Regions from separate parts of the Rhodoferax sp. GW821-FHT10B06 genome, predicted to be linked through region 3. Evidence: predicted binding sites of a transcription regulator. Region 3 holds the regulator's gene; each other region holds the start of a gene.

Region 1 (10,490 bases), on a different contig from region 3:
GACCGAGTCGGCCGTGGCCAAGGACGCAGAATTGGCCGAGCGCCAGCTGCAGCTGCTGGCCGAAGCGGGGTTTCACTTGCATCTGGACGACTTTGGCACCGGCTACTCGTCGCTGCACCGCCTGCAAAGCCTGCCGTTCTCCACCCTCAAGCTGGACCGCTCCTTTGTCACCTTGCTGGGGCGTGGCGATGCGCATATTGCCAAGGTCATCATGGCCCTGGCCGGCGAGCTGGGTGTGGGGGTGATTGCCGAAGGCATAGAAACCGAGCAGCAGCGCGATGCGCTGATAGCCCTGGGCTGCCACTGGATGCAGGGCTACTGGTTTGCCCGGCCCATGCCATTGCCGCAGATGCTGGACTGGCTGAAGAACCGGCCAGGAGCTTAGAACAGGTTCCTAGCCTTCCAGCAGCATCACGTCTACGGCATCGCCCTCGGCCACATCGCCCTGCGCCTCGGGCAAGACCACCAGCACGTCGGCCTGCACCACAGAGCTGAGGATGCCCGAGCCCTGGTTGCCCACCAGGCGCACACCGCACTGGCCATCTTCGGTGCGGCACAGCGTGCCGCGTGGGAATTCGCTGCGGCCTGGCCGTTTGCGTATGGCCTGCATGCTGCGGGCCCGCAATAGCGGCTGTGGTGCTGCATGCGCGGGGTTGCAGCCCATCATCTGCAGCAGTACCTGGCGTACCAGCACCGTAAAAGCCACCGCCACTGCGACTGGGTTGCCAGGCAGGCCCAATAGCAGAGCGTCGGATTTGCTGCGTTTTTCATAGCTGCCAGCGCAGGTATTATCTGCGCCAGAGTCGTTTTTTTCTTGTAATTCTTGCAAGGCACCTGCACGGATGCAGCCGACTGCCATGGGCCGGCCCGGGCGCATCGCCAGCTGCCAGAACACCACATCGCCCAGTGCGGCCATCATGTTGCGTGTGTGGTCGGCATCGCCGGTGCTGACACCGCCGCTGGTGAGAATCGCATCGGCCTGCCGGGCTGCCTGGGCCAAGGTGGTTTGCAGCTGGGCCGGGTCGTCGCGCACCACGCCCAGGTCCAGTATCTCCACGCCTAGGCGGGTCAGCAGGCCAAACAGGGTGTAGCGGTTGCTGTCGAATACGGCGCCGGCCCGAGGCGCCTCGCCCGGGCTGAGGATTTCATCGCCGGTGGAGAAGTAAGCCACCCGCAGCCGGCGGTACACCGTGACCTGGGCCAGGCCCAGGCTGGCCAGCAGGCCCAGGGCCGCAGGGGCCAGGCGGTCGCCCTGGCGCATGGCGGCCTGGCCTTGCTGCACGTCTTCGCCGGCTAGGCGGCGGTTGGCACCACGCCGCAGCTGGCTGGGGTCGAAATGGATGCAGCCAGCCTGCAGCTGCACGCGTTCATGCGGCACCACGCTGTCCAGCCCCGGTGGCATGGGCGCACCGGTCATGATCTTCAGGCACTGGCCTGCGGCGATGGGGGTGGACCAGGTATGGCCTGCGAGCACCTGGCCGACCACCTGCAGTGACAGGGTCTGGCCGCCCTGCAGCTGTGCGCCGTCGAAGGCATAGCCGTCCATGGCCGAGTTGTCGTGCGGCGGCACGCTGACGGGGGACACCACGTCCGCCGCAAGTACCCGGCCCAGCGCCTGCAGGATGTCCACGGTTTCTGTCTCCGTCACCGGTGTGGCCAGGGCCGACAAAAAGGCCTGGGCCGCCGGCACCGGCAGGTTCAGCGGGTTGTAGCCGGGGATAGTGGCCGCAATGGCGTCGGTAGTCTTCATCGTTCCAGGCCGCGTAGCTCGGCCAAGGTGTTCGCGTTGGAGAAAGCCTGGGCGTCGTCGAATGCCACTGTGGCCGTACGGTGCTGGGCCAGCCAGACGGCCACTTTGCGACCGCCTTGCTGCAGATACTGCGCCAGGCTGGCGTGCATGTCGCTGCGCATCAGGCAGAACACCGGCTGGCTGCGCAGGCTGCCACTGGGGTCTCTGGATGCGGCCACGGCCATATCGGCCTGGTCCGCCAGCAATGCAGCGCCCAGGCGGGCCACCAGGTCGGCGGGGAAGAGCGGGGCATCGCAAGGCACGCAGGCCAGGTAGGCCGTGGGGCAGTGGGCCAGGCCGGCCAGCATGCCGGCCAGCGGGCCAGCATAGTCGTCTTCCAACTCGGACTCGGCATCGGTCCACACCGGGACACCAAAGGCCGCATAGTCGGCCAGATGGCGGTTGGCGCTGAGCATCAGGTTGCCCACCTGCGGTCGTAGTCGGGTCAGCGCGTGTTGGGCCAGCGTCTTGCCTTTGAAGGCCTGCAGGCCCTTGTCCAGGCCGCCCATGCGCGCACCCTGGCCGCCGGCGAGCACCAGTCCGGTGACGTCTTGCAACGCCAACTCAGCCACCGATGTAACTCATTTCCACCCGCCGCGCCGCCGGGCCGTTGTCGGCTGCTAGGCCCGAGCGCAGCTCGGAATAGCGGTCGTTGCGGCCTTGCCAGATGCCGCGCAGGGCGTTGCCGAGCTGGGTATCGTCGGCGCCGCTGCGCAGCAGGTCGCGCAGGTCATGGCCCTGGCTGGCGAACAGGCAGAGATAGACGCGGCCGTCGGTGGACAGGCGGGCGCGGTTGCAGTCCCGGCAGAAGGCCTGGGTCACGCTGCTGATGACGCCCACCTCGCCGCTGCCATCGGCATAGGCCCAGCGCTGCGCGGTTTCGCCGGGCGCACTGGGCGCCAGCGCCCGCAGCGGCCACTCGGTTTGCAGCGTTTGTATGACTTCGGCCGAGGGCACGACCTGGTCCATACGCCAACCGTTGGTGGCGCCCACGTCCATGTATTCGATAAAGCGCAGCACCATGCCGCTGCCCTTGAAGTGGCGGGCCATGGGCAGGATTTCATGCTCGTTGGTGCCGCGCTGCACCACCATATTGATCTTCAACCCGCCGCCTGCTCCCAGGCCGGCTTTGTGCGCGGCTTTCAGCCCGTCCAGCACCGTGCGCACCGGGAAGTCCACATCGTTCATGCGGCGGAACACCGTGTCGTCCAGGCCGTCCAGGCTGACGGTCAGGCGTTGCAGCCCGGCATCTTTCAAAGCCTGGGCCTTGCGTGCCAGCAGGGCGCCATTGGTGGTCAGGGTCAGGTCCAGCGGCTGGCCATCGGGCGTGCGCAATGCGGCCAGTTGGGCGACCAGCACCTCGATGTTCTTGCGCAGCAGGGGTTCGCCGCCGGTCAGCCGGATCTTGCGCACGCCCTGGGCCACGAAAATTTGCGCCAGGCGGGTGATTTCTTCGAAGCTCAGCAGTGCGCTGTGCGGCAGATAGGGGTAGTCCTTGTCAAACACTTCCTTGGGCATGCAGTAGCTGCATCGGAAGTTGCAGCGGTCGGTCACGCTGATGCGCAGGTCGTGCAGCGGGCGCCCCAGTTGGTCGGCCAGCGGCCCGGATGTGGGGGCGAGGCTGCTCGGCGCGAGCTGGCGCTGGTCTCGCAGGGGAATGACACGGCGTGGCATTTAAATCGGCTGGGCAAAGTGGGGCTCAGCGGCCGAGGGCGGCACCAAGCGCGTCCTTGCCATGGGCGGCCTGCCAGCGCGGAGCGCAAGCCGGGTCCTGGCAAGGGGTACAAAGGTCGTGTTCATGGAGTTTCCGATTGTGCCAGTGCCTGGCTGGGCTGCCAGATGTCAGCAGCGCTGCCCGGGCTGTCTGCTGGGATCTGCAGTAATAGTGGTAATGCTATAAATTTAGTAGCTTATAGCGCAGGTAGAACAAGCGCAAGGGGCATATTTCTCATACGGGTTTGTGGACATCTCAGTTCTTGATCTCGATCAAGTCGCCTGTCCGGTGCAGCGCTTCCAATGTAGCGCTATGCGACGTGTACGAGCGCGCCATTTCTTCATCACCCGACGCGGGTTGTGGTATTCGCTGGCCTTGGGCTTGCTCATCATGGGCCTGGGCGGGGCGGGCTTTTGGCTGCTGGAGCCGCGCGTGCATACATTTGGCGACGGCCTGTGGCTGGCCTTCACCACAGCCGCCACGGTGGGCTACGGCGATATGGTGCCGAGCACCCATGCGTCCCGGTTTTTCGCGGTGATCGTGGTACTGCTGGGGCTGGCGATTTTGTCCCTGGTGACCGCTTCGGTGGCCGCCATGTTCGTGGAGACCGAGGAGCGCCAGATTGAGCGCGATCTGCTGCGGGAAATCGCCGCGCTGCACAGCGAAGTGCGCGAGCTACGGCAATTGATACAGGCCCAGCATGCCCTTTCCCCCGGCACAGAGGGCTCCATCCGGCAGGCGCCACCAAGCTAGGAGAGCCGGCTTGCGTCACGCCAGCCCTCTACAATCGCGCCACATTTTTTGGAGAGCTTTCACCATGTTTTCTTCTGACAAAGACGATAGCCAGAGCGCTGCATTCGTAATTCTGTTTGCCGTCGTGGCTGCCGCCGTGGCATTTGCGATTGGCATGGGCATCTACAAGACCCACAGTGCCAAGCCCAAGACTGCGCCCGCAGTGCAAGAGGTGCTGGACGTGGAAGGTGCCAGCGTGAAGGTGGAAAACGGTGTGGTCAAGTTCTACTTCGCCACCGCAAAGGCCGATGTGGCCCAGGGCGCCGATGTGGCGCTGGCCGAGGTGGTCAAGCTGGCGGGCGAGGGCAAGAGCCTGCGCATCAGCGGCTTCCATGACGCCACCGGCGACCAGGCCAAGAACGAAGAGCTGGCCAAGTTGCGCGCCTTTGCCGTGCGTGAGCTGCTGGTAGGTCTGGGTGTGGCCCAGGACAAGATCGAACTGGTCAAGCCTGAAGCGCTGACCGGCTCTGGCAGCAACGCCGAAGCCCGCCGCGTGGAAGTCGTCGCGTTGCCCTGAGCTTCTCGTTAGGCGCAAAAAAGCCGCAGTGCCCATGGCGGGCGCTGCGGCTTTTTACATGGTGGCGCCTTATTTGCCGCCGTGGATCTGCATCACCAGTGGCACGATCAGCAGGGCCACGATGTTGATGATCTTGATTAGCGGGTTCACCGCCGGGCCGGCCGTGTCCTTGTAGGGGTCGCCCACGGTGTCGCCGGTGACGGCGGCCTTGTGGGTTTCCGAGCCCTTGCCGCCGTGGTGGCCGTCTTCGATGTACTTCTTGGCGTTGTCCCAGGCGCCGCCGCCGGTGCACATGCTGATAGCCACGAACAGGCCGGTGACGATGGTGCCCATCAGCAGGCCACCTAGGGCCGCAGGCCCCAGCAGCAGGCCGACCAGGATTGGCACTACTACCGGCAGCAATGAGGGGATCATCATTTCCTTGATCGCCGCGGTGGTCAGCATATCGACCGCCTTGCCGTATTCGGGCTTGGCCGTGCCTTCCATGATGCCCTTGATCTCGCGGAACTGGCGGCGCACTTCGACCACCACGCTGCCGGCAGCGCGGCCCACGGCCTCCATCGCCATCGCCCCGAACAGGTAGGGGATCAGCCCGCCGATGAACAGGCCGATGATGACCATCGGGTTGCTCAGGTCGAAGCTGATAACGTGGCCGTAGGCCTCCAGCTTGTGCGTGTAGTCGGCAAACAGCACCAGCGCCGCCAGGCCGGCTGAGCCGATGGCATAGCCCTTGGTGACGGCCTTGGTGGTGTTGCCCACCGCGTCCAGCGGGTCGGTTACATCGCGTACGCTCTTGGGCATCTCGGCCATTTCGGCAATGCCGCCGGCGTTGTCGGTGATGGGGCCGTAGGCATCCAGGGCCACCACGATGCCGGCCATGCTCAGCATGGATGTGGCGGCAATTGCAATGCCGTACAGGCCGGCCAGGTGGAAGGCGGTCCAGATGGCGATGCAGACAAAGATCACTGGCCAGGCGGTGGAGCGCATGGACACACCCAGGCCGGCAATGATGTTGGTGCCGTGGCCGGTGGTCGATGCCTGGGCGATGTGCTGCACCGGCGCGTACTGCGTGCCGGTGTAGTACTCGGTGATCCACACTAGCGCGGCGGTCAGCACCAGGCCGACGGCGCAGGCGCCATACAGCTTCATGGCTGCGCCCGTGCCGCCCAAGGCGTTGTCCGCCACCAGCGCGGTCGTGACGAAGTAGAAGGCGATCAGCGACAGCACGCCGGCGACCGCCAGGCCCTTGTACAGCGCCGGCATCACGTTCTTCATGCCCGGCGAGGCGACGACGAAGAAGCAGCCGATGATGGATGCGACGATGGACACAGCGCCCAATGCCAGCGGATACACCACGGTGCTGGCGCCGCCAGCGGTGGCGAGAAGGGCGCCCAGCACCATCGTTGCAATCAGCGTGACCGCATAGGTCTCGAACAGGTCGGCGGCCATGCCGGCGCAGTCGCCCACGTTGTCACCCACGTTATCTGCAATCACGGCCGGGTTGCGCGGATCGTCTTCCGGGATGCCTGCTTCGACCTTGCCCACCAGATCCGCGCCTACGTCGGCACCCTTGGTGAAGATGCCGCCGCCCAGCCGGGCGAAGATGGAGATCAGCGACGAGCCAAAGGCAAAGCCGATCAGCGGGTTCAGCCGCGCTGCGGTGGGCATGCCGTCAGGCACCAGAAACCAGTAAAAACCCGTCACGCCCAGCAGGCCCAGGCCGACCACCAGCATGCCGGTGATGGCGCCGCCGCGAAACGCCACGGTGAGTGCCGGGCCTATGCCCTTGGTGGCCGCCTGTGCGGTGCGCACATTGGCGCGTACCGACACATTCATGCCAATGAAGCCACAGGCGCCCGACAGGGCTGCGCCAATCACGAAGCCTATGGCCGAGATGGGGTCGAGAAAGATGCCGATGAGGATGGCCAGCACCACCCCGACGATGGCGATGGTGCGGTACTGCCGGGCCAGATAGGCGGCTGCGCCAGTCTGGATGGCGGCGGCAATTTCTTGCATGCGCGGGTTGCCGGCGTCTTGCGAAAGAATCCAGCTGCGGGCCCAGAAACCGTAGGCCACCGCAATGAATCCACATATGAGCGCCAGTGTCAGCGCTGTGTTACCTGCCATAGGAATGTCTCCTTTTTTGTCGTTGTCGCGAGATGGGAGTGCAACGCCAGGGATGCCCTGCATAACTCCGGCGAGGATGTGGTGGTGCGGATCGGGATGGGATACAAGGCGCTTTGTGCAGCCAATAGCACCGCTATTGGCAAGAAAAGCAACGCCGTAGACCGCCCGAGTCCGTGCTGCCACAGACCGCAGAGAGTGATGCAGGGCATACCCAAGGTGGTACCCCCGCTGCGTTGCTTCCTCGCGCATCCGACGTCCAAAGAGGCGGAGACGATTGGCCAACGTCACCAATATAAAGGAAAAACAGTTGCTGCACTGCGGTAACTCTTTGTGTCCGGTATGTAAACCGAGGGCTGGCACTCTAAATTCGCAGCGCACCCAAATTCAGCACTGCGACACATCTTTGCGCGGTGGACGTGGGGGTGCACAACCATGGCCCTTGGACGCATTCGACCGAGGGCTGGCGCGGACTTGCGGAGCCAGGCATCCATGCCTTGCGGCCCACAGGTTCTGTCATTTCCCATGTATGAAGGGTGTTCTATGCGGTTCTCAAAAAGTTATTGGCGTGGCTTGGCCATAGGCCTGGTGGCTTCGGTCTTCCTGGTGGCCTGTGGTGGCGACGGTGGTTCTGGTTCCACACCCAGCACTCCGGTTTCGACAACCGGCGTCGCAGGCAAAGTGCTGGACGATGCGACCGGACTGGGCGTAGGGGGCGTGACGGTGCGGGTTGGAAGCCTGTCCACCACCACGGCGGCCGACGGTACTTTCAGCCTCACCGGTCTTACGGCGAGCAGCCGCGTGACGGTAGTCTTCGCCTCCAGCGACTACGCCGAAGGTGTGCGCATTGCCAATGTGGTGGCCGATGCACGTACCGATGTGCAGGCCCGTTTGGTCAAGGTCGGTGCCAGCGGCACGGTTCCGGTAACGGCTGGTGGCACGGTCACGGTGCCCAGCAGCACCGCGCAGGTCACCTTGTCCGCAAATAGCGTGCAGCGTGCCGATGGCAGTCTTCCCACGGGCAATATCACGGTCAGCATCACGCCCATCAACCCGGCTGTGGATACGACCCTGATGCCCGGCGACTTCCTGACCTCCACGGGCAGCGGCAATGTGCCGATTGAAAGCTTTGGCGCGCTCAATGTGGTGCTGACCGACAGCACGGGTGCCGCGCTGAATCTGCGCAGCGGCCAGACCGCTACCATCCGCATCCCCCTGGCTTCGCGCAATGCATCCGTGCCTTCGACCATCCCGCTGTTTTACTTCAACACCAGCACCGGCTTGTGGGTGCAGGAAGGCACGGCGACTCTGGTTGGCACCGGCGCATCGGCCTACTATGAAGGCACGGTCAGCCATTTCACCACCTGGAATGCCGACCAGACCTACAACACCATCATCGTCCATGGCTGCATGAAGAATGCGGCGGGTGCCGTGGTGGCGAATGCGTTGGTCACCAGCGACGGTATCGACTACTCCGGCACCAGCTCGGTCTACACCGATGCCAGCGGTAACTTCAGCCTGCCGATCCGTAGCAACAGCGAGGCCACTATCGTGGGCGTGTTCGGCGGATATTTGACCAACACCGTGCGCAATACGGCCAGTGCGACCGACATCACCTTGACGGATTGCCTGAGCCTGGGCCAGAGCGGTGCTGGCATCACCATGAAGCTGACCTGGGGCGCCTTGCCCAGCGACCTGGATTCGCACCTGATAACGCCGGCGGGTGACCATGTGTATTACTCGGCCAAGGGGGCACTTGCCACAGCGCCTTTCGCCAACCTGGACGTGGACGACACCTCCAGCTACGGCCCCGAGGTGGTGACCATCACCAAGCTGATGGTGGGTACCTACAAGTACAGCGTACGCAACTACTCGGGTTATTCCGATGGCCCCATCGCTACATCGGGTGCGCGGGTCGAGGTGAACATTCCAGGACGCACTCTGCAGCTGATTACGCCGCCCGCCACGGGCGAGTCGTCGAACACGGACTACTGGAATCTGTTCGAGTTCGACGTCAGCGCCAGCTGCGTGGTCACCGTACGTCCCGTGGGCACTTACACCACCGATTTGCCCACGATTCCGGCAAGCACCACGCCGCAGTACTGCACACCCAGCTGATAGCGGCTAGAGCGCTGCGAAGCGGGCGACACAGCATCTGGTGGCTGTGTCGCCTTTTTACTTTTGGCTTTGCCGTCAGGCTGGCGTCACCGCTGTGAGGCAAAATCACGGGTTAACCAGAATCCAATTTCTCAACTCCTAACTGCAACACCACCATGTCCCTGAATAAAGTGACCCCTGGCAAGAATGCCCCCGATGCCTTTAATGTCGTGATCGAAATCCCGATGAATGCGGACCCGATCAAGTACGAAGTGGACAAGGAGTCCGGCGCGCTGTTCGTGGACCGTTTCATGACCACGGCCATGCACTACCCCACCAACTACGGCTACGTGCCCCAGACCCTGAGCGGTGACGGTGATCCGGTGGACGTGCTGGTGATCACGCCTTACCCGCTGTACCCCGGCGTGGTCGTGCCCTGCCGCCCCCTGGGCATTCTGCTGATGGAAGACGAAGCAGGCGTGGATGGCAAGGTGTTGGCCGTGCCCACCGACAAGATTCTGCCCATGTACACCCACTGGAAGAGTGTGGATGACGTGAACAAGATGCGCCTGAACGCCATCAGCCACTTCTTTGAGCACTACAAGGACCTGGAAAAGGGCAAGTGGGTCAAGGTGCTGGGCTGGGAAGGTATTGACGCGGCCAAGAAGGAAATCCTCGAAGGCATCGCCAATTACACCAAGGGCTAAGCCCTCTCGGCGGTTGTAGCCAAATCGGCACCTAGCGTAGGTAATACCAGCGCTAGGTGCTATTTTTTTGATAGTAATGGGTATGAAAAGCAAACTCTCCAGCGGCGGCTTGGTGTATTCCACCGAAACCGGCCGCATGTGCCCAACCTGCCGCAAGCCGGTGGCCGACTGCATCTGTGGCCAGAAGCCACTGCCCAAGACCGATGGCATCGTGCGCGTGTCGCGCGAAACCAAGGGCCGTGCCGGCAAGGGCGTGACCCTGGTTAAGGGCGTGCCCTTGGATCTGGCGGGGCTGACCGCGTTGGGCAAGCAGCTCAAAGCCGCCTGTGGCAGCGGCGGCACGGTGAAGGACGGCGTGATCGAAGTGCAGGGCGACCACTGTGACACGGTGATCGCGCTGCTGCAAAAGCAGGGCTATACGGTCAAGCGCGCTGGCGGTTGAGGGTCTGTTTCGGACTCCCTTACTTGGGATTTTCAGAGCAGCTTGGAATACAGGAAACGGCCTTTGACCATCCAGATGAGCGAGGGCTTTGAAGCGGTATTCGTCAGCGTGACCATATTGTTCGGGTCGTTATCTTGAAACCAAACATCGGTATTGGCTTGGTGTACCAAGGGATTGCCGAGCGTACGGGTTAAAAATTCCAGAGCAGATGTTGCGGTCAGTGCGGCCAGTTTTTTTGCGAACTCCCGCTCAACGGCTGTCATGGCGGCTACGGCTTCTTGGTTTCTTGCATCTGCGGACGCGGAGGG
Region 2 (10,490 bases), on a different contig from region 3:
CCGTGCGCTGGGCTGGTTCAGTGTGCGCCATGATGGCACGGCGGTTGATGCGCGGCCTCGGGTCCAGAACCCGCTGTGGCCGCGTATTTGGGATGGCGTGTTGCTGCTGGTTGCCTTGCTGGCGGTGTACCGTCTGGTGGTGTTTGTGCACAGCGATGTGGGTTGGGGTGAGGCCGGCCATGTGGTGGTCTTGGGCTGCATTACCTTGTTGCGGGTCATGCTGTTGATCGCTTTGGCTTCCGTCGTATGGGTGCCAGTCGCCGTGTGGATCGGTTTGCGGCCCCAGTATTCGCAGCGGGTGCAGGCGGTGGCGCAGTTTTTGGCGGCATTTCCGGTGAACCTGATGTTTCCGCTGGTGGTGTTCGTACTGGTGACGCTGCGCTTGAATCCGAATATCTGGCTCAGCCCCTTGATGGTGTTTGGTACCCAGTGGTACATCTTGTTCAACGTGGTGGCCGGCGCGGCAACCATTCCTAATGAACTGCGGTTGGCGGCAGACAACCTGGGCGTCAAGGGCTGGCTGAAGTGGAAGCGTATCTACCTGCCCGCCGTGTTCCCCAGCTACCTTACGGGTGCCATTACCGCCAGTGGTGGCTCCTGGAATGCCAGCATCGTGGCCGAGTACGTCACCTGGGGCAAGACCACGCTGGTAGCCGATGGCCTGGGCAGTTATATCAAGCAAATGACCGATGCCGGCGATTTCCACCGCATTGCGCTGGGCATTGGCGTGATGTGTATTTTTGTGATGTTTTTAAACCGTTTCTTCTGGCGCAAGCTGTACTTGCTGGCCGAAGACCGCAGCCGCTGAGGAGCCAAGATGGGCAAGAACCTACTCATTGAACTGGGCGGTGTCGCCAAGTCATTCCAGGCTGCTGACGGCACGGCCCGCACGGTACTGGACAGGGTGGATTTCCAGCTGGCCGAGGGCGAAATTGTCGCCTTGCTCGGCAAATCCGGCTCGGGAAAATCGACTCTGCTGCGTATCATGGCCGGCCTGATTCCGGCCGACCACGGCCAGGTCAGCTACCGCCAGAAGCCCATTTATGGCCCGGTGGCGGGCATCGCCATGGTTTTCCAGTCGTTTGCGCTGTTTCCCTGGCTGACGGTGCAGCAGAACGTGGAGCTGGGTCTGGAGGCCCAGGGCGTGGCGCCCGACGAACGTGCAAAGCGTGCCGATGCGGTGCTGGAAATGATCGGCTTGGCCGGTTTTGGTGGTGCCTTGCCGCGCGAGCTGTCTGGCGGCATGAAGCAGCGCGTGGGGATTGCGCGCGCGCTGGTGACCAACCCCGACATACTGTTGATGGACGAAGCCTTTTCTGCCCTGGATGTATTGACCGGCGAGACCCTGCGCAACGACATGCTGGAGTTGTGGGACGGCGACAAGATCCCGACCAAGGGCATTTTGATTGTTTCGCACAATATCGAAGAGGCTGTGATGATGGCCGACCGCGTCATCATCCTGTCCAGCGACCCGGGCCGTATCCGTGTCGAGGTGAAGATTGATTTGCCGCGCCCGCGCGATGTGGACGGGGTCGAAGTCCGAGCCTTGATCGACGAGGTTTATGGCCTGATGACCATGCGTCCGGCACAAGAAGTGGCGCCTGGCATGCCGACCACCTTGCACCTGGGCTATCGCTTGCCGGAAACCGACATTACCCGCATCGAAGGGGTGCTGGACTTGCTGGCCGATACACCGTTTGACGGCCATGCCGACTTGCCGCAATTGGCCGAGGAATCCGAGCTGGCCGACGAAGAGCTGTTCCCCACCTACGAGGCCTTGGGCATGCTGGGTTTGGCCCATGTGGACAAGGGCGACATCATGCTGACCGCGCTGGGGCGCAACTATGTGGAGGCAGACCAAGCCCAAAAGCAGGAAATTTTCGGCCAGCAGTTGCTGACCCACGTGCCTTTGGCGGCGCATATCCGGCGCAGCCTGGAAGACGAGCCCTCTGGAAGCTTGACCGAAAAGCGCTTCCTGGATCTGCTGGAGGAGTTCATGGAGGCCGACAAGGCCAAGCGCGTGCTGGAGGTAGCCATCGAATGGGGACGTTATGGCGAGGTCTACAGCTATGACTACCACACGGGTCGATTGACCTTGCCAGAGCAGTCCGAGGATTGAGCTGCGGCGCGGCAGGCTTTTCTGTCAAGAAAAAAGCGCCTGATAGGCGCTTTTTCATGGGGGCTTAGAAGCGCCAGCCCAGACCGACGCCGTACAGAACCGGATCAATTTTGAAGGTGCCTAGCTTGGCGCCGCCGGCACTCACATCGGTGCGGATGTAGACCTTTTTCACGTCAAAGTTCAAATACAGATTTTTGGCCAGCGGGATGTCCACACCCGCTTGCAGGGCGGGGCCAAAGCTGTTGCGATCCACATCGACGCCGGCTGGAAGATTGACTGCGCTGATGCGGGTGTAGTTGAGGCCCGCACCCACATAAGGTTTGAAGCCTGCGGTGTTGAAGTGGTACTGCAGCGTCAGTGTGGGCGGCAGGTGTTTGAAGCTGCCAATCTCGGTGTTGCCGGCACTCAGGGTTTGCTTTTGTGGAACAGTCAGCACCAGCTCGGCGGCTATCTGGGGTGTGAAGAAGTAGCTGATGTCTACTTCGGGCAGCCATTTGTCATTGATGCTCAGCGAGAGCGGTGTGCTGTCGCCGTTGCTGCTTTGAAGGTACACGGCACGTGCACGTACCAGCCAAGGTCCCTCGGTTGCGGATTGGGCAAAAGCCGAGGCCGAAACCATGGCACACAGGGCGGCAGCAAGCAGGGTTTTTTTCATGATTTTCTTTCGATCACGGTAGCGGGGATATTCCCAGCCCTGATTACAAAAGAGGTTATCGCTGGCCACTTTGCGCCCGGTCAAAATGGCTGCGAGCCCTGCTTGCGCTATATCAAATGTGGGCCCATTCAGGTCGGGGCGTGGCGTGGCGTGGGGTGCTGGTGGAGTTACCGGCAAAATCGGTCCAGCAATTGCGCGTCAGGTCATATAGCTTGCAGCTGCGGGCGGTTTGAAAGTACCAGCGCCAGGAGAACGCCTGGATGATGATGCGTCCCGGCAGCAGCTCTTCCAGCGTTCTCTGGGCTTCTTTCAAGCGGTACAGCGGAATGCTCATGTCCACGTGGTGGGCCGTGTGCTCCATGATGTGGTGCATCAGTGCGCCAATTTGGAACGAGAAGGTGAGGTGCACTGTGGTCGATACGAAAGGCTGTGCCTTGGCCCAGGTGGCGCGGTCGCCATGCCAAGACACCTTGGTGTGGGTGTGGTGCACATAGACCACAAAGCCGATCATGGAGAACCAGAACAGCAGTGGTACGACAAAGCCGGTAGCAATGAGCAGGGCCAGTGATTGCTGCGTCACCAGTGCGGCCGTGGCAATGGCTGCCAGCCACAGCAGTCCAAAGCTGGAAATCAGCACGCAATCCCAGGTGAAGATGGTGCGCTGCGTGCCCATGCTGGACTTGCTAGGAAAGAACATGCGGCGCCACCATATCTCCACGATGTAGTAGAGGCCCGGTGCCCAGCCGCTGCGGTAGATGCGCTGCATGAAGCGCTGCCGGGGCGACAAGGCCTGGTATTCCTCGGGTGTCAGCGGTGCCCAGACGAAGTCCACGCCCTTGAGGTTGGTGAAGCCGTGGTGCACCACGTTGTGGCCTACATCCCACAAGCTATAGGCCGTCAGCGACGGCAGGAAGGCAATGCGCCCCAGCCATTTGTTCAGGCGGCGGTGGGGCGTCAGGCTTTGATGGCAGCCATCGTGGCCGATGATGAACAGACGCCCAATCACGAAACCTGCTGCCAGACCGCACAGCAGCTTCAGCCAGGGCGATGCCAGCAGCACGGTGGCACTGAGTGCCACCGCGAGCAAGGCGTAGTCCAGCGCGAGCAGGAACAAGGCCCTCAGGGTTGTACGCTGGGAGAGTGGAATCAGCCAGGAGCGTATGACTTTGCGGTGCGGCAGTGGCTCGCCCGGAGGGAGCGGACTCGGAAGGAGGGGCGTACTGTGGATGGAAGAGGTCATAGGGAAAACACGGGTCAGGAATCTACACGCGGCACGTAGTGGCGGCGGCACACGCAAAAGTTGCGTGCCATGATGCTAACCGCGCGGGATGAAATGCCTCTGACCAGGATCAATACTGTGTGCAATAGAGTTGATGCGCCCAATTTGAGCGAGCCGAATGGCAATAGCTGAGTGCCCGCTGACGGGGGCTCAGGCTGTAACCTTTTGGTAACTTGTTTCATGTAAAAATCGAAACTAAATTACATATCCGGAGACTTATCCCATGCCCCGCCTTGCTACCAAAATCGTTGCCACCTTGGGCCCAGCCTCGAACAGCCCGGAAATCCTGGAGCAACTGATCCGTGCAGGCGTGAACGTTGTGCGGCTGAATTTCAGCCATGGCAAGGCACAAGACCATATCGATCGCGCCATGATGGTGCGTGAGGCCGCCAAGCGCGCGGGCGTCGAAGTGGCCATCATGGCCGACCTGCAAGGTCCAAAGATCCGCGTTGCCAAGTTCGCCGAAGGCAAGGTGATGCTGGAGCCCGGTCAGAAATTCGTGCTGGACGCTGCGCGCGCCGAGCCCGGTGACATCAATGGCGTAGGCCTGGATTACAAAGAGTTGCCACGCGAGGTGAAGTCTGGCGACGTACTGCTGCTGAACGACGGTCTGATCGTCATGACCGTGGAGTTTGTGCGCGGTGAAGCCGTGCACACGGTGGTGAACCTCGGCGGTGAGCTGTCCAACAACAAGGGCATCAACAAAAAAGGCGGCGGACTGACCGCGCCGGCGCTGACTTCCAAGGACATGGAAGACATCAAGACCGCGATGTCTTTCCAGGCCGATTACGTGGCCGTCAGCTTCCCCAAGAACGCGACCGACATGGAAATGGCGCGCCAGTTGTGCAATGTGGCTGCTGCCGAATACCGCCACAAACCCGGCATGATCGCCAAGATCGAGCGTGCCGAAGCTATTCCGCTGCTGCAATCAATTCTGGATGCCAGCGACGGCATCATGGTGGCGCGCGGCGACTTGGCTGTGGAAGTGGGCAATGCCGCCGTGCCAGCGCTGCAAAAACGCATGATCCGTATGGCACGTGCCAGCGACAAGGTGGTGATTACCGCCACCCAGATGATGGAAAGCATGATCACCAACCCCGTGCCCACCCGTGCCGAGGTCAGCGATGTGGCCAATGCGGTGCTGGACGGCACCGATGCGGTGATGCTCAGCGCGGAAACCGCGGCCGGCAAATTCCCGCTGGAAACCGTGCTGGAAATGGCCAATATCTGCCACGAAGCCGAAAAGGCCGAATATGGCGAGCTGGAAGCCGACTTCAAGGGCAAGATTTTTGAACGCATCGACCAGTCCATCGCCATGGGCGCATTGTTCACCGCGCAGCATCTGGGTGCAAAGGCGATTGTTGCCATGACCGATAGCGGCTCTACCGCCTTGTGGATGAGCCGCCACAGTATCCACGTGCCTATCTATGCCCTGACGCCGCGCTTGGCCACCCAGCGCAAGATGTGCCTGTACCGCAATGTGGTGCCTTTGCTGATGGACGCCAGTAGCGACCGTGACACGGCGTTGGGCCAGGCGGAACGCCATTTGACGCAGCGCGGCATCGTACAGCGCGGCGACATTTACGCCATTACTTGCGGCGAACCCATGGGTGCTCCTGGCGGCACCAATATGCTGAAGATCTGCCAGGTCGGCTAAACCTCTCCCGCCCTGCCGCCGGGTTTTAACCCGGTCCAACGCCCGCTTCATGCGGGCGTTTGTGTTTCCAGGCACCAGCAGGTTTAGTTCGGCTGTAAAACTGTTGTTTCAAAATGAAAAAATCGGGTGTTTGCCAGGGTTGGCCCGTGTTTTGCGAATCCTTTGGCGCAGGGGCAAGGCTAAAATTAACAGAGTTACCAAGCGGTTACGGAGAAATTGGTATCCGTACCAGCCTCGATTGGCCGCCTTGTCCTGATTCTTAACTCTCTGGAAGCACCCTATGGCACTCGTCTCTATGCGTGAATTGTTGGACCATGCCGCCGAAAACGGCTATGGCATTCCGGCTTTCAATGTCAACAATCTGGAGCAAGTCCAGGCCGTGATGTCGGCTGCGGACGAAGTGGGTGCTCCCGTCATTCTGCAAGCCAGCGCGGGTGCGCGTAAATATGCGGGTGAGCCCTTCATCAAGCATCTGATTCAGGCGGCGCTGGAAACCTGGCCGCACATTCCTCTGGTCATGCACCAGGACCACGGCCAAAGCCCTGACGTGTGCCAGGGCGCGATCAACCTGGGTTTCAGCTCGGTGATGATGGATGGCTCTTTGCATGCCGACGGTAAAACCATCGCCAGCTACGACTACAACGTGGAAGTTACCGCCAAGGTGGCCGCCATGGCCCACAAGGTGGGCGTGACCGTGGAAGGCGAGCTCGGCTGCCTGGGCTCGCTGGAAACCATGAAGGGCGACAAGGAAGACGGCCACGGCACCGATGCCACCATGACCATGGACCAGCTGCTGACCGACCCTGAGCAGGCCGCAGACTTCGTCAAGCGCACCCAGATCGATGCCCTGGCGATCGCCATCGGTACCAGCCATGGCGCCTACAAGTTCACCCGTAAGCCTACGGGCGACATTCTGGCGATCTCGCGCATCAAGGAAATCCACCGCCGTATTCCCAACACCCACCTAGTGATGCACGGCAGCTCCAGCGTGCCGCAGGAGTTCCTGGCCATCATCCGCGAACACGGCGGCGACATGAAGGAAACCTATGGCGTACCGGTGGAGGAGATCCAGGAAGCCATCAAGTACGGCGTACGCAAGATCAATATTGACACCGATGTGCGCCTGGCCATGACGGCGGCCATCCGCAAGTACTTCACACAAAACCCCGACAAGTTCGATCCGCGCGACTACCTTAAACCCGCACGCGAAGCCGCCAAGCAGCTGTGCAAGCAGCGTTACCTGGAGTTCGGCTGCGAAGGTCAAGCCGCCAGCATCAAGGGCGACAATTTGGTGGTGGTGGCCAGCCACTACGCCGAGGGACGCCTGGCCCAAGTGGTGCACTGAAGCACCCTGTAGCCCGGGGACGCAGAAGGCTGTATCGCCGACAATCTGCCTGCGACCGCTGCGGTTGCAGGCAGACTCAACTCCTTCGAAGGAAACACCATGGGCTTACTTGACTCGGTTCTCGGCGCGGTTTTGAACAACGGCCAACAGCAACAACAGCCCCAGGGCGGCGGGCTGGGCGGCATCATTGGCATGCTGGCCAGCAACCCGCAACTGATCCAGGCGGTGACCGGCATGCTGGGCAATAACAGCCAGCTCGGTGGCTTGGGTGGCCTGGTGGAGAAATTCCAACAAGCCGGCTTGGGCGATGTTGTGGGTTCGTGGATCGGAACCGGGCAGAACCAGCCCATTTCGGCCGATCAACTCTCCAGCGTGCTGGGCTCGGATGCGCTGTCTGGTCTGGCGGCCAAGTTGGGTGTGGATCCATCCGAGGCAGCCGGCCAGCTGGCCCAGGTGTTGCCAGGTCTGGTAGACCACCTCACCCCCTCCGGCCAAGCTCCGCAAGAAGGGCTGGGCGACAGCGGTGACCTGATGGGCGCGTTGAGCGGAATGCTACAAAAACTATAACTGCTCGCGCAGGTATTACCTGCGCTGGCGGTCTTTTTTGTATATAAACCTGCAGGCTGCTACGGCGGCTTATACGGCTTGCGCTGCGAAGCTGGTTACCACCTGTGCTACGGCTGCAGTGAGCTTTTTGGCGTAGGGTACGTGCAGGAACTCATTCGGGCCGTGGGCATTGCTTTTTGGGCCCAGCACGCCGCAAACCATCATCTGGGCTGTCGGAAAGCCTTGCGACAGCATATTCATCAACGGTATCGTGCCGCCCTGCCCTATGTAGCCGCAGGGCGCGCCAAATTGGGCTTGCGAGGCTGCATGTAGCGCCTGTTCGAACCAGGGTGCGGTGCTGGGCGCGTTCCAGCCGGTAGCGGCGCCTTCGGGGTGGAAGGTAACACGTGCCTGGTAAGGCGCGTTGTCTTCCAGAAGGGTTTTCAGTTCTTGTACGGCTTGCGGCGCATCGACCAGCGGAGGTAGACGCAGCGACAGTTTGAAGGCGGTGTAGGGGCGCAGCACATTGCCGGCGTTCTTCAGTTCTGGCAGACCTTCGGCGCCGGTCACGCTCAGGGTCGGTGCCCAGGTACGGTTCAGCAGGGCCTGCATCGGGTCGGTGGTGGTGGGCAGGGCGAAGGTCGTGGCGCCACCGCAGTCGTAATGCGCCCAGGGGAAGCGCTTGTAGATTTCATCGCCCAGGATCGCGGCGGTGGCCTGGGCCTGGGCTAGCCGGTCGGCAGGCACTTCGCAGTGGAAGCTGGCGGGCAGCAGGCGGCCGGTGGCGCTGTCTTCCAGCCGGTCCAGCACCTGGCGCATGATGCGAAAGCTGGACGGCACCAGACCGCTGGCATCGCCGGAGTGGATGCCTTCGGTCAGCACCTCCACCTTCAGCACGCCGCTGGCCATGCCGCGCAGGCTGCTGGTCAGCCATAGCTGGTCGTAGTTGCCGGCGCCCGAGTCCAGGCAGATTACCAGGGCCACGTCGCCCAGGCGGTTGTTGTCGGGCGCACGCAGCGCATCCACATAGGGCAGCAGGTCGTAGGAGCCGCTTTCTTCGCAGGTCTCGATCAAGCCCACGATGCGTGGGTGCGGCAGCTTCTGTTCTTTCAGCGCTTGCACGGCAGCAATGCTGGCGTAGATGGCGTAGCCATCGTCGGCACCGCCCCGGCCGTACAGTTTGCCGTCTTCGTATTTGGGCGTCCACGGCCCCAGGTCGTTGCGCCATCCGCTGAATTCGGGCTGTTTGTCCAGGTGGCCATACATCAACACAGTTTGTTGTGTTGCAGTCTGGCTGGCGGCCACTTCGAAGAACAGCACCGGTGTGCGACCTTCCATGCGGATGATTTCCAGCTTCAGGCCTTCTACCTTCTGTGCTTCGACCCAGCTGGCGGCATTGCGCAGCACGGTTTCCAGGTGGCCGTGGGCCGCCCAATCGGCATCGAAAGCCGGTGACTTTGCCGGAATCGCAATGTAGTCACTTAGTTGCGGCACGATGGCTTCGTCCCAGCGCTGGCTCACCTGGGCCAGGGCCTGTGCCGGATTGAGGGTAGAAGGAGCGACGCGGGCATTCATGGCAGTTCCTGCAGGCAGCAAAAGCCTTATTGCACCACAATGCCAGCGCCAGCACAGCCGTGGCACTTGTTGCCCGGTTGGGTGCTTACGCGGTCACGAATGCAGCGACCTCAGCCAGCACCGCCGGGTCTTGCAGAATGCGCCGGTGGCCCAAGCCCTGGGTGGCTACCAAGCGGGCATTCTGGATCGCCTGGCTATAGGCCAGGCCGTCGGCAAAGCGGTTGACCCGGTCGCCGCGGTCGTGCACCACCAGGGTCTGGGCGCGGATGCGTGGACCCACCGCGGCCGGTTCCAGCTGGGTCAGCACAATGCCTTCACGGGCTTCCAGGCGTTGCTCCAGTCTGGCGCGCACGGTTTCCCGCAGACCAAAGACCCGGGCGAACTGGTGGGTGTATTGGCGCGGCGAAGCCGGTGGCGCCAGCAGCACCAGCTTGGCCGCCGGCAGGCCGCGCGCCAGCGCAAAGGCTGCGGCATTGGCGCCCAGCGAGTGCGCAACTACTGCCTGCAATAGCTGTCCGTCTTGTTGCAGGCGGGCGCTGACATATTCCATGGCCCGGGTGAACTGCGGCAGATTGCTGGTCTGGCCGGCGCTGCGGCCGTGGGCCGGCATCTCTACCAGCACCGGGCGCAGGCCTTGCTCCGCCAGTACCTGGGCCAACGGCAGCATCTGGGCCGCATGGCCACCCCAGCCGTGCAGCAGCAACACGCAGGACGCGTCGGCGGCTGCTGGCAGGCTGTAGACCGTCAGGCTGGCCTGCTCAAAGGCCCAATGTTCGGTCTGCCAGCCTGGGCCCCAGGCGTGCTTGCGGCCCAGCCATTTGAGCGGCAGTGGCGTGCCGAACAAGCGGTAGGCCGAGTGCAACGCGAGCGACGGCGAAACCTGCTGCATGGCGCGCAAACCCCAGCGCAGCCAACGGGTCATGGCATGGGTGTCGTAATAGCTCAAAGCGGCTGGCAACGTGGCATCGGTCATGGTGAGCTCCTTGGTGAAATAAATAGCACAGTTGTGCGAAATTTGAATAAAAAAACAGGCACACACGCAGGGTTCAGGTTTGGTAGCTGGCAATCAGCCGGGTCCAGCTGGTCTGGGTGCGCTCGGTGGCGCGCGGGTCGCGCAGGAAGCGGGCATCGTGCAGCAGGCCTATGACCAGGCTGTACAGCTCGCCCACCAACTGGTCCGCATCGGTGTCGGCCCGTAACTGCCCTAGCGTGATGGCTTGCTGCACCGTGCGGCACAGTGCTGCGCGCCAGATGCTGATGGCCTGCACCAGATGGTCGCGCAGCTCGCCTTCCCGGTCGTGCAGCTCGAAGGCG
Region 3 (10,490 bases):
CCATTGGCCACGTGCATTCCGGTGCGCTGGGCTGGGTCGGCTTTGTGTCCATGGGCTCTCTGTACTACCTGATCCCGCGTATGTTTGGCGGCAAGAAGATGCACAGCGTGCCTGCCATCGAGCTGCACTTCTGGATGGCCACCATTGGCGTGGTGCTGTACATCGCGGCCATGTGGATTGCCGGTGTGATGCAGGGCCTGATGTGGCGTGCCATCAATGCCGACGGCACCCTGACCTACACCTTTGTGGAAAGCGTGAAAGCCACCTTCCCGTTCTATGTGGTGCGTGTGGCCGGTGGCGTTCTGTACCTGGGCGGCATGCTGGTCATGGCCTGGAATGTGTGGATGACCGCCATCTCCGGACGCTCGCAACTGGTGCCGGTCCCCAACACGTCGGTGGCCCACGCCTGAGGAATACAACCCATGTCTGACAACAACAAACCCGTGCCCTTCTTCTCGCACGAGAAGATCGAGACCAATAACTTCTTGATGATCGTGCTGATCCTGCTGGTGGTCGCCGTGGGCGGCATGGTGGAGATCGTGCCGCTGTTCTTCCAGAAGTCCACCACCGAGCCGGTCACCGGCCTGAAGCCCTACACACCCTTGCAACTGATGGGCCGCGACATCTACCTGCGCGAAGGCTGCTACGGCTGCCATTCGCAGATGATCCGCCCGTTCCGCGCCGAGACACTGCGCTACGGCCACTACTCGGTGGCGGGTGAATTTGTCTACGACCACCCGTTCCAGTGGGGCAGCAAGCGCACCGGCCCGGACCTGCACCGCGTGGGCGGCAAGTACAGCGACGAATGGCATCGCATCCACCTGCACAACCCGCGCGACGTGGTGCCCGAGTCGAACATGCCGGCCTACCCCTGGTTGGAAAAGGCCCTGCTGGACCCGACCGATGTGGCGCCGCGCATGAAGGCCTTGCGCACCGTGGGCGTGCCCTATACCGACGCCGAAATTGCCGGCGCAGCGGCCGAGGTGAAAGACAAGACCGAACAGGAAGCCCTGATCGCCTACCTGCAGGTGCTGGGCCGTGCGCTGTCTGATCAGTTGGCCGCGCAGTCCGCTGCCACGGCGCCCGCTGCTCCAGCGTCCGCCACGCCCGTTACCCCAGTTAACGCTCCTTGATACAGAAAGCCCGCCATGGACGTCACCACCTTGCGCATCGCCGCCACGGTTGTCAGCTTCATCACCTTTGTTGGTATCTGGGTTTGGGCTTTTTCCAGCCGCAACAAAGCCCAGTTTGACGAGGCAGCACAACTGCCTTTCCAGCAAGACTGATTCCCAAGAGGATTTTGTATGAGCGATTTCACAAACAATCTCTGGTCGGTATGTATCGCGGCCATCTCGGTCGCCAGCATTGCCGCCTGCTTGCTGCTGCTTTGGATCACGGCCCGTAAAAAGGTGCCGTTCCAGAGCGACAACACCACCGGCCATGTGTGGGACGGTGACCTGCGCGAGATGAACAACCCCTTGCCACGCTGGTGGGTGGGCTTGTTCGTCTTGACCATCGTGTTCTCAGTCGGCTACCTGGCCTTCTACCCCGGCCTGGGCAACTTTGCCGGCAAGCTGGGTTGGACTTCGGCCAACGAATACAGCGACGAAGTGAAAACCGCAGATGCGGCGCTGCAGCCCCTGTATGCCGATTTTGTGGCTCTGCCGCCCGAGCAACTGGCGGGCCGCGCGCCGGCCATGGCGATTGGCGAGCGCCTGTTCATGAACAACTGCGCCCAGTGCCACGGCTCGGACGCACGCGGCAGCAAAGGCTTCCCCAACCTGACCGATGCCGACTGGCTGCACGGCGGTACGCCAGACAAGATCAAGGAAACCATCACCCATGGCCGCATCGGCCAAATGCCGCCGATGGCCGCTGCGGTGGGCACGCCGGACGACGTGAAGAACGTGGCCAACTATGTGCTGAGCCTGTCGGGCAGCCCGCATGACTCGGTGCGCGCCGGTCTGGGCAAGGCCAAGTTTGGTGTCTGCGCAGCCTGCCACGGGGTGGGCGGTAAGGGCAACCAGGCGCTGGGCGCCCCTAATCTGTCGGACGACATCTGGCTGCACGGTTGGGGCGAGGCCGCCATCATGGAGATGGTCAATAAGGGCAAGATCAACCAGATGCCTGCCCAGCAGGGCAAGCTGACCGAGGCCCAGATCCATGTGTTGACGGCTTACATCTGGGGCATGTCCAACAAGCCTGTGGCCAGCAAGTAGGAGCATGGTGTGAACACCGTCGCGCCCCGCAAGACCATTCCCATCGTGCCTGTGCCTGGAGCAGATGCCGATGAGGTGATGGTGTCGCTGTACGCGGCCAGCAAGAAGATCTACCCACGTTCAGTGCAGGGCCTGTTTGCGCGCTGGCGCTGGGCCATGGTGTTGCTGACGCAGCTGGTGTTCTATGGCCTGCCCTGGCTGCAATGGGGTCAGCGCCAGGCGGTACTGTTTGACCTGGAGGCGCGCCGCTTCTACATCTTCTCACTGGTGTTGTACCCGCAGGATTTCATCTACCTGACCGGGCTGCTGGTGGTGTCTGCGCTGTCCCTGTTTCTGTTCACCGCCGTGGCAGGGCGCCTATGGTGTGGCTTTGCCTGCCCGCAGACGGTGTACAGCGAAATCTTCATGTGGATAGAGCGCCATATCGAGGGCGACCGTGCCGCCCGCATGCGCTTGGATGGCGCGCCCATGTCGGCCCACAAGCTGGCCCGCAAGTCGGCCAAGCACGGCGCTTGGCTGTTGCTGTCCCTGTGGACCGGTTTTACCTTTGTCTCGTATTTCACACCCACCTATGCGCTGCTGCAGGAGTCTTTGAGCGGCAGCTTTGGTTCGTGGGAAGTGTTCTGGGGTCTGTTCTACAGCTTTGCCACCTATGGCAACGCCGGCTTCATGCGCGAGCAGGTCTGCAAATACATGTGCCCCTATGCGCGCTTCCAGAGCGCCATGTTCGACAAGGACACGCTGATCGTCAGCTACGACACCACCCGTGGTGAGCCCCGGGGCTCGCGTTCGCGCAAGGCCGACCCTGCGGCCCTGGGCCTGGGCTCTTGCGTGGACTGCACGCTGTGCGTGCAGGTCTGCCCCACCGGCATCGATATCCGCGAGGGCTTGCAGTACGAATGCATAGGCTGCGCCGCCTGCGTGGATGTATGCGATGGCGTGATGGACAAGATGGGCTATGCCCCTGGCCTGATCCGCTTTGCCACCCAGAACGGCATGGCCCAGGGCTGGTCGGGCCGGCAGATACTGCGGCGTGTGCTGCGGCCTCGGGTACTGGTCTACGGCACGGTACTGCTGGTGTTGACGCTGGCGCTGCTGGGCAGCCTGTTGACGCGTACCCCGCTGAAGGTGGACGTGGTGCGCGACCGCGCGGCGCTATCCCGCATTGTGTCCGGTGGCCAGCTGGAAAACGTGTACCGCCTGCAGGTCATGAACGCCAGTGAACTGCCGCAGCGCTACCGTCTCATAGCCCATGGGCTGGACGGGCTGGTGCTGGCCTCGGACGAATGGGTGGACCTGGAGCCGGTAGCCTCGCGCTGGGTGGCGGTGCGCCTGCATATCCCTTATGGTTCTGTCGAACCGGGCTCTTACCCGGTATTCTTCGACATCCAGACTGCGGATGGAAGCACCAAGGTGTCGGAAAAGTCCACGTTCTTTGTTCCCCGCTGACGATAACTCCAGGAGACTGCCATGCCCTCTCATGTATCTGCTACACCGGTGCCGCTGCCATGGTGGCGCTACGGCTATGTCTGGCTGGTGATTTCCGGCCCGCTGGCCGTGGTGGTGGCGGCCTTGGTCTCGGGCTGGATCGCCATCCGCCAGCAGGACCCGGTGCTGGCCCAGGACTACTACCGCCAGGGGCTGGAGATCAATAAGACCCTGGCCGCCCAGGGCCCGCTGGCACCGGCCGAGCAGGGGCGCAACCATGCTGCGTCGCCGCCCGGCTCGGTGCGTACCAAGTAGCCGGAGGGCACTATGCAAAGCTTTAGGGTGGTAGGTGTGGTCTGGCCCGCGTTCCTGGGCGCATGCATACTGGAGATGCTGGTGTTTGCGGTGGTCGATCCCTACAGCCTGCAATGGCTGGGGCAGCCGCTGCCTTTGTCACGCCAGGGCGTGTACAGCCTGGCGTTCTTTGCGTTCTGGGCGGTGGCTGTGCTGGTGGGTTGCCTGACGCTGCTGGTGGGCCAGCCGGTGACAGTGCCTAGAGACAGGGCTGAAGATTGACGATGCGCTTGAGCGCTTCGGTGTCCAGGATGCGGATGTGGCGCTGCTTGACCTCGACCACGCCGTCTTCCACAAATTTGGAGAAGGTGCGGCTCACGGTTTCCAGTTTCAGGCCCAGGTAGCTGCCGATTTCCTCGCGCGTCATGCGCAGGATGAGTTCGGACTGTGAAAACCCGCGCGCATGCAGACGCTGCACCAGGTTCAGCAAAAAGGCCGCCAGGCGTTCCTCGGCGCGCATGCTGCCCAGTAGCAGCATCACGCCGTGCTCGCGCACGATTTCGCGGCTCATGATCTTGTGCACATGGCGCTGCAGGGAGTTGACTTCGCGCGAGAGCTCTTCAATGCGGTGGAAGGGCATTTCGCACACTTCGGCATCTTCCAGGGCCACCGCATCGCAGGTGTGGTGGTCGTTGACGATGCCGTCCAGGCCGATGATTTCGCCTGCCATTTGAAAGCCGGTAACCTGGTCGCGGCCATCTTCGGTGGTGACGGTGGTCTTGAAGAAGCCTGTACGGATGGCGTACAGCGCCTTGAAGGTTTCGCCGTTATGGAACAGCGCCGTGCCTCGCAGTACCTTTCGGCGCACTGCTACCAGGTCGTCAATGCGCTCTAGCTCTTCTTTGTTCAGGCCCAAGGGCATGCACAGCTCACGCAGGTTGCAGTTGGAGCAAGCGACTTTGATTGAGGTGGGGACCATGCGCAGAGTATGAACTTGATGGAGATCAATGGAGCTATTTGATGTATCTCATTGTCTCTGGTGCCATCTGCTGCGGTTTTGATCCACGTCAATGAAACAAGCGTGGCTTCGCGGCACATTCCAGTCATGCAACCTGACTGCCCGCCATGACCCGTGTTTTGCCCGAATTGTTACGCCGTTTTGATGTGCCTGGGCCGCGGTACACGTCCTATCCCACCGCCGACAGGTTTGTCGAGGCCTTTACCTGCGAGGACTATGGGCGGGCCCTGCAGCAACGCAACCAGGGGGCGGCAGCACTGAGCCTGCCCTTGTCGCTGTATGTGCACATACCGTTTTGCGAGTCGCTTTGCTATTACTGCGCCTGCAACAAGATCATCACCAAGCGGCATGAGCGCGGAGCCGCCTATCTGCGCTATCTGGAGCGCGAAACCGCTCTGCACACCGCCCAGCTGGGCGAGCGGCGCAATGTCAGCCAACTGCACCTGGGCGGAGGCAGCCCTACTTTTTTGAGTGACGACGAGCTGGCCCAGCTGATGGCCATGTTGCGGCGCCATTTCGTGTTGGCCCCCGGCGGCGAATACTCTATTGAGGTGGACCCCCGCACGGTGGACGCCAAACGCCTGCAAGCTTTGGCCACCTTGGGCTTCAACCGGCTCAGCTTTGGGGTACAGGACTTTGATGCCGACGTGCAAAAAGCGGTGCACCGCATCCAACCCGCGCAGCAAGTGTTCGAGCTGGTGGAGGTGGCCCGCACGCTGGGCTTTGAGTCCATCAATGTGGACCTGATCTACGGCTTGCCACGGCAGACACCGGCATCTTTTGCACGCACGCTGGAGCAGGTGGTAGAGCTGCGGCCCGACCGCATTGCCCTGTACGCCTATGCCCATCTGCCCGAGCGCTTCAAGCCCCAACGCCGCATTCTGGGCGCTGAGCTGCCGGCGGCGGCCGACAAGCTGTCCATGCTGTCGCAGGCCTTCGACACCTTTTTGGAAGCCGGCTATGTGTACATCGGCATGGACCACTTCGCCTTGCCCAACGACGCGCTGGCCATCGCCCAGCGCCAGGGCCGGCTGCACCGCAACTTCCAGGGCTACAGCACCCAGCCCGACTGCGACCTGGTCGGCCTGGGCGTGTCGGCCATAGGCCGCATAGGCGCCACCTACAGCCAGAACGCCAAGACCCTGGAGGAATACTGCGACCGTATCGACCAGGGCCAGCTACCGGTGGTGCGTGGCCTGGCGCTGAACCGCGACGACCTGGTGCGCCGCGCCATCATCATGGGTCTGATGTGCCAGGGCGAGGTGCAGTTTGAATCCATCGAGCTGGCATTTCTGGTGGATTTCAAAAAGGCCTTCGCCGCCGAGCTGGCTGCTCTGCAGCCCTTGGTGGAGGCCGGCCTGGTGCAGTTGGAAGACAGCGGTATCCGCGTCACGGCCACCGGCTGGTTCCTGGTGCGCGCGGTGGCCATGGTGTTTGACCGCTATCTGCAGGCTGACCGCAACCGCGCCCGCTTCTCAAGAATCATTTGAACATGCAAACGGGCCTGGCCTGGACCGCACTGCTGATGGGCCTGGCCGGCGGTCCGCACTGCGCCGCCATGTGCGGCGCAGCCTGTGGCAGCCTGGGCCGTCTGGCCGGCGCGCAGCGGCCCTGGCTGGGCATGCTGCAGCTGCAGGCCGGGCGCCTGGTGGGCTACAGCCTGGCCGGTGCGCTGGCGGCCTGGGCGGCCGACAACCTGGCCTGGCTGGCTCGCCAGTCAACCGCGCTGCAGCCGCTGTGGACCCTGTTCCATGTGGCCGTGCTGGTCTGGGGCGGGACTTTGCTGGTTTTGGCACGCCAGCCGGTATGGGTAGACGGCATGGGCCGCAAGCTGTGGGCGCGCCTGCGGGCGAGCTCCGGCGGATATGGCTGGGCCTTTGGCGTGGGCGCGGCCTGGGCCTTCATGCCTTGCGGCCTGCTGTATTCGGCCCTGCTGGTGGCGGCCCTGAGCGGCGGGCCACTGGATGGCGCTCTGTGCATGGCCTTGTTTGCTGCAGGCAGCGCCATCACTCTTATGGCCGGCCCCTGGCTGTGGCTGCGCCTGCAGGCCTGGCGCAGCCCAAAGCACAAGGAGTGGGGCATGCGCGCGGCAGGTGGCGCCCTGATGGCCGTGGCCTTGTGGGCCGTGGTGCACGACATGGATCCGCGTGTGGCCGACTTTTGCCGCAGCCTTGTATCTATTGGCTTACCTGCGCAATAAAACCTGGAGCATTCGTTCCCGATTTAGAAGAAAGTCTCGTGTGACCTGAAAGTGTTCTGTGTCTTCGTAGGCGATGGGGGATACACCTTCTTGGCCGCAACGGTAGATGCGGGCATCCGGGTAGGCCATAAGGATGGGCGAATGGGTGGCGACGATGAACTGAGAGCCTTGCAGCACCAGGTCGTGCATGCGTGACATGGCCGCCAGTTGCCGTTGCGGTGACAGGGCTGCTTCGGGTTCGTCCAGAAGGAATAGACTTTCACCACCGAATCGCTCGGTCATCAGCGCCATAAAGGACTCGCCATGCGACTGTTCATGCAGCGAGCGGCCACCGTAGTGGCTGATGATGGGTAGCCCCGCGGTGGGATCGTCATCCAGGTTTTCGATTTCAGTGGCGACGTTGAAAAAGCTCTCTGCCCTTAGAAAGAAACCGTCTCGTGGCCGCCTGAAACCTTTCGCAACGCGCAGGTAACTATGCAACTCGGAGTGCGATATGCGTGTGCCGAACCGGAAGTTTTTGCTGCCACCTTCGGCATTGAAACCGAGTGAAACGGCGATGGCCTCCAATAGAGTGGATTTGCCGGAGCCATTCTCTCCCACTAAAAAGGTGACCTTTGGGTGGATGTCCAACTGGTCTAGCATGCGTACCGCTGGCAAGTTGAAGGGGTAGCGTTCGAAAGAGTCCACCTTATCCCGTTGGAGGCTGACGCGGCTAACGTACTGGGAGGAAATCATGTCTTGTATGTTATGCGCAGCAGACTCCTAAAATCCTTGGCATGCACACTTCATCACGCTTCTGGGCCGACCTCAGCACCCGCGACTTCGCGCAGCTGGACCCGGCTCGCACCGTTGCCGTTCTGCCCGTGGCCGCCACCGAGCAGCATGGCCCGCACCTGCCCCTGAGTGTGGACACCACGTTGGTGGATGGCGTGGTGGCGGCGGCGCTGCCGCACCTGCCGGCCGATGCCTCGGTGCTGTTCCTGCCAACCCAGCAGGTTGGCTTCAGCCCCGAGCACCAGCGCTTCCCCGGCACGCTGACTTTGTCGTCCGAAACCGTCATCCGTATTTGGACCGAGCTTGGCGCCTGCGTGGCGCGCAGCGGCGTAAAGAAGCTGCTGATCTTCAACTCGCACGGCGGCCAGGTCAGCCTGATGGACATCGTGGCGCGCACCCTGCGTACCGAGCATGATTTGCTGGTCTACAGCGCCAGTTGGTTCAACTTGCCGCTGGGCGCTGCGAACAGCCCGTTCAGCGCCGAGGAGCAGCGCTTCGGCGTACATGCTGGCGACGTGGAAACCTCGATGATGCTGGCCCTGCGCCCGCAGTTTGTGGACATGGCGCAGGCGCGCGATTTCAAGTCCAGCTCGCAAGACCGGGCTGCCAAGTACCCCATTCTGGGCAATGGCAAAAGCGCCAAGCTGGGCTGGCAGATGCAGGACTACAACGCCACCGGCGCAGCCGGCAACGCCGCCGCCGCCACGGCGGAGAAGGGCCAGGCGCTGGTGGATGCGTCGGGTCAGCAGCTGGCGCTGCTGCTGCAGGAGATCGCCGAGCTGCCGCTGTCTACTCTGGTGGATGCGCCTGATCTGGGTTGATGCATAAAAACAGGCGCCAGCGCAGTTATATCCTGCGCTGGCAGCTATATTTTAAATAGCAATCTGTTTTTGACCGGCTACACAAGCCCCCAGGCCAGCACCCCGGCTGTGCCCCACATCATCAGCGCCACCAGCCCGTCCAGCGCACGCCACAGGGCTGGGGCGCGCAGGCGCTGGCCCAGCAGCATCAAACCCAGGCCCAGGCTGGCAAACCAGAGGGTGGATGCCGTGATCGCGCCCAGGCCAAACCAGGCATTGCCCGGCCGACCCCAGGCCAGCGAGGCGGTGCCGATCAGCACGGCTGTATCCATCCAGGCATGTGGGTTCAGCCAGGCGAAAGCCAGGGCCGCAGTTACTGCTTGGCGACGCGTCATCGGCGCCTGTGAGGGCAGGCCCACGGCCTCCGGATGGGTGCCACTGCGAAAGCGTGCAAACGCCTGCCAGCCGTAGTACAGCAGGAAGACGATGCCCGAGCCCACCAGTGCGCCCTGCAGCTTGTCCGACATGCCGCCCAGCTGGGCCAGGCCCAGCACGCTTAAGGCTATCAGCCCGATGTCCGACACGATGCATACCATCACCGTCAGCCACACATGCTGGCCGGTCAGCCCCATGCGCAGCACATGCGCGTTCTGCGGCCCCAGCGCCACGATCAGCGACAGGCACAGAACCAGTCCAGCGGTGAAGGCGGGTGTGAACAGCAAAGAGGGCAGGGTGGACATGGCGGGCTTTGAGCGGGGCTGTGGAACGGCCTGCAGTGTCTGGCATCTGTGCTGCTAATTAAACAAAGCTAAATTCAAATTACATTGGATAAAAAATAATTGAGTAAAAGTTCTATTCGCCCAGGCGCGCCAGCACAAAGTCAATAAAGCTGCGCAGCTTGGCCGTGGGCTGGCGTTCCGCACGGCGCACGATGTGCATGGCCCGCTGGGGCAATTGCCAGTCAGGCAACAGGCGGATGAGCTGGCCGGCCGCTATGGCCGGGTTCAGCAGATAGTCCGCCTGCACGGCAACGCCCATTCCGCCCACCGCCGCCGCCAGCAAAGCCTGGCCGTTGTTGCTGACGAATGTGCCTTTCACCGGCACGGCCACCGTCTCACCGCCACGGCTGAAGCGCCATTGCGGCTTGCTTCCCCAGGCCGCAAATGCCAGGCAGTCGTGCTGCGCCAGATCCGCAGCATGGACGGGTACGCCCCGGCGCTCCAGGTAGGCCGGGCTGGCCGCGGCCCAGACCTCGGTGGGGCGTAGGGGACGCGCGACCAGTTCGTTGTCTGTGATGGCACCCGAGCGCAGCGCGACATCAATGCCTTCTTCCGCCATGTCCACCACCCGGTCATTCAGCACCAGGTTGATGTGTACGGCAGGGAAGGCCGCGGCGTAGGCGCTGAGCAGTGGCGTCAGGCAGTACACGCCGTAGGCTACGGGCGCGGAAATATGCAGCGTGCCTTGCGGCGCCTCGCGCAGGCTTTCTGCCACCCTGTCGGCGGCTTCTACGCTGGTAAGGGCCTCGCGGCAGCGCTCCAGATAGCTGCTACCGATGTCGGTCAATGCCTGCTTGCGGGTGGTGCGCTCTATCAGGCGGGCGCCCAACTGCTCTTCCAGTGCGCGCACATGTTTGCCGACCATGACGGCAGACAGGTCCAGCATCTGCCCCGCCGCGGCAAAGCTCTCTGCCGTTGCCGCCACCACGAAGACCTGCATGCTGCGCAATTTGTCGCTCATATTCGGAAGTATTGGTT

What was found. The regulator FNR, encoded in region 3, switches genes on or off when oxygen is low (the NO sensors DNR and NnrR bind a similar motif). The targets are predictions, from matches to a motif close to TTGATNNNNATCAA.
Region 1: a site for FNR is predicted at 3,766-3,779, ahead of AC07O2_RS05785 (potassium channel family protein). Genes of this name have one in related genera too.
Region 2: a site for FNR is predicted at 4,114-4,127, ahead of AC07O2_RS10225 (fatty acid desaturase). Genes of this name have one in related genera too.

Annotation. Positions count from the first base shown of each region.
Region 1 covers NZ_JBWKNO010000003.1:64,377-74,866, reverse strand. Annotated here, with positions in the region: gene AC07O2_RS05805 (putative bifunctional diguanylate cyclase/phosphodiesterase) at 1-385, shown strand, start outside; gene moeA (molybdopterin molybdotransferase MoeA) at 395-1,750, opposite strand; gene mobA (molybdenum cofactor guanylyltransferase MobA) at 1,747-2,361, opposite strand; gene moaA (GTP 3',8-cyclase MoaA) at 2,354-3,463, opposite strand; gene AC07O2_RS05785 (potassium channel family protein) at 3,816-4,256, shown strand; gene AC07O2_RS05780 (OmpA family protein) at 4,321-4,812, shown strand; gene AC07O2_RS05775 (sodium-translocating pyrophosphatase) at 4,882-6,939, opposite strand; gene AC07O2_RS05770 (YfaP family protein) at 7,480-9,054, shown strand; gene ppa (inorganic diphosphatase) at 9,210-9,740, shown strand; gene AC07O2_RS05760 (translation initiation factor Sui1) at 9,823-10,182, shown strand; gene AC07O2_RS05755 (DUF4844 domain-containing protein) at 10,215-10,490, opposite strand, start outside.
Region 2 covers NZ_JBWKNO010000005.1:161,145-171,634, forward strand. Annotated here, with positions in the region: gene AC07O2_RS10210 (ABC transporter permease) at 1-808, shown strand, start outside; gene AC07O2_RS10215 (ABC transporter ATP-binding protein) at 818-2,119, shown strand; gene AC07O2_RS10220 (OmpW/AlkL family protein) at 2,184-2,774, opposite strand; gene AC07O2_RS10225 (fatty acid desaturase) at 2,887-4,014, opposite strand; gene pyk (pyruvate kinase) at 4,277-5,710, shown strand; gene fba (class II fructose-bisphosphate aldolase) at 5,991-7,055, shown strand; gene AC07O2_RS10240 (YidB family protein) at 7,101-7,622, shown strand; gene AC07O2_RS10245 (M20 family metallopeptidase) at 7,692-9,176, opposite strand; gene AC07O2_RS10250 (alpha/beta hydrolase) at 9,262-10,149, opposite strand; gene AC07O2_RS10255 (TetR/AcrR family transcriptional regulator) at 10,223-10,490, opposite strand, start outside.
Region 3 covers NZ_JBWKNO010000010.1:1,476-11,965, reverse strand. Annotated here, with positions in the region: gene ccoN (cytochrome-c oxidase, cbb3-type subunit I) at 1-410, shown strand, start outside; gene ccoO (cytochrome-c oxidase, cbb3-type subunit II) at 423-1,133, shown strand; gene AC07O2_RS16020 (cbb3-type cytochrome oxidase subunit 3) at 1,149-1,286, shown strand; gene ccoP (cytochrome-c oxidase, cbb3-type subunit III) at 1,305-2,219, shown strand; gene ccoG (cytochrome c oxidase accessory protein CcoG) at 2,298-3,668, shown strand; gene AC07O2_RS16005 (FixH family protein) at 3,690-3,962, shown strand; gene AC07O2_RS16000 (hypothetical protein) at 3,975-4,223, shown strand; gene fnr (fumarate/nitrate reduction transcriptional regulator Fnr) at 4,201-4,920, opposite strand; gene hemN (oxygen-independent coproporphyrinogen III oxidase) at 5,067-6,449, shown strand; gene AC07O2_RS15985 (sulfite exporter TauE/SafE family protein) at 6,452-7,159, shown strand; gene AC07O2_RS15980 (AAA family ATPase) at 7,145-7,894, opposite strand; gene AC07O2_RS15975 (creatininase family protein) at 7,936-8,754, shown strand; gene AC07O2_RS15970 (LysE/ArgO family amino acid transporter) at 8,832-9,473, opposite strand; gene AC07O2_RS15965 (LysR substrate-binding domain-containing protein) at 9,586-10,473, opposite strand.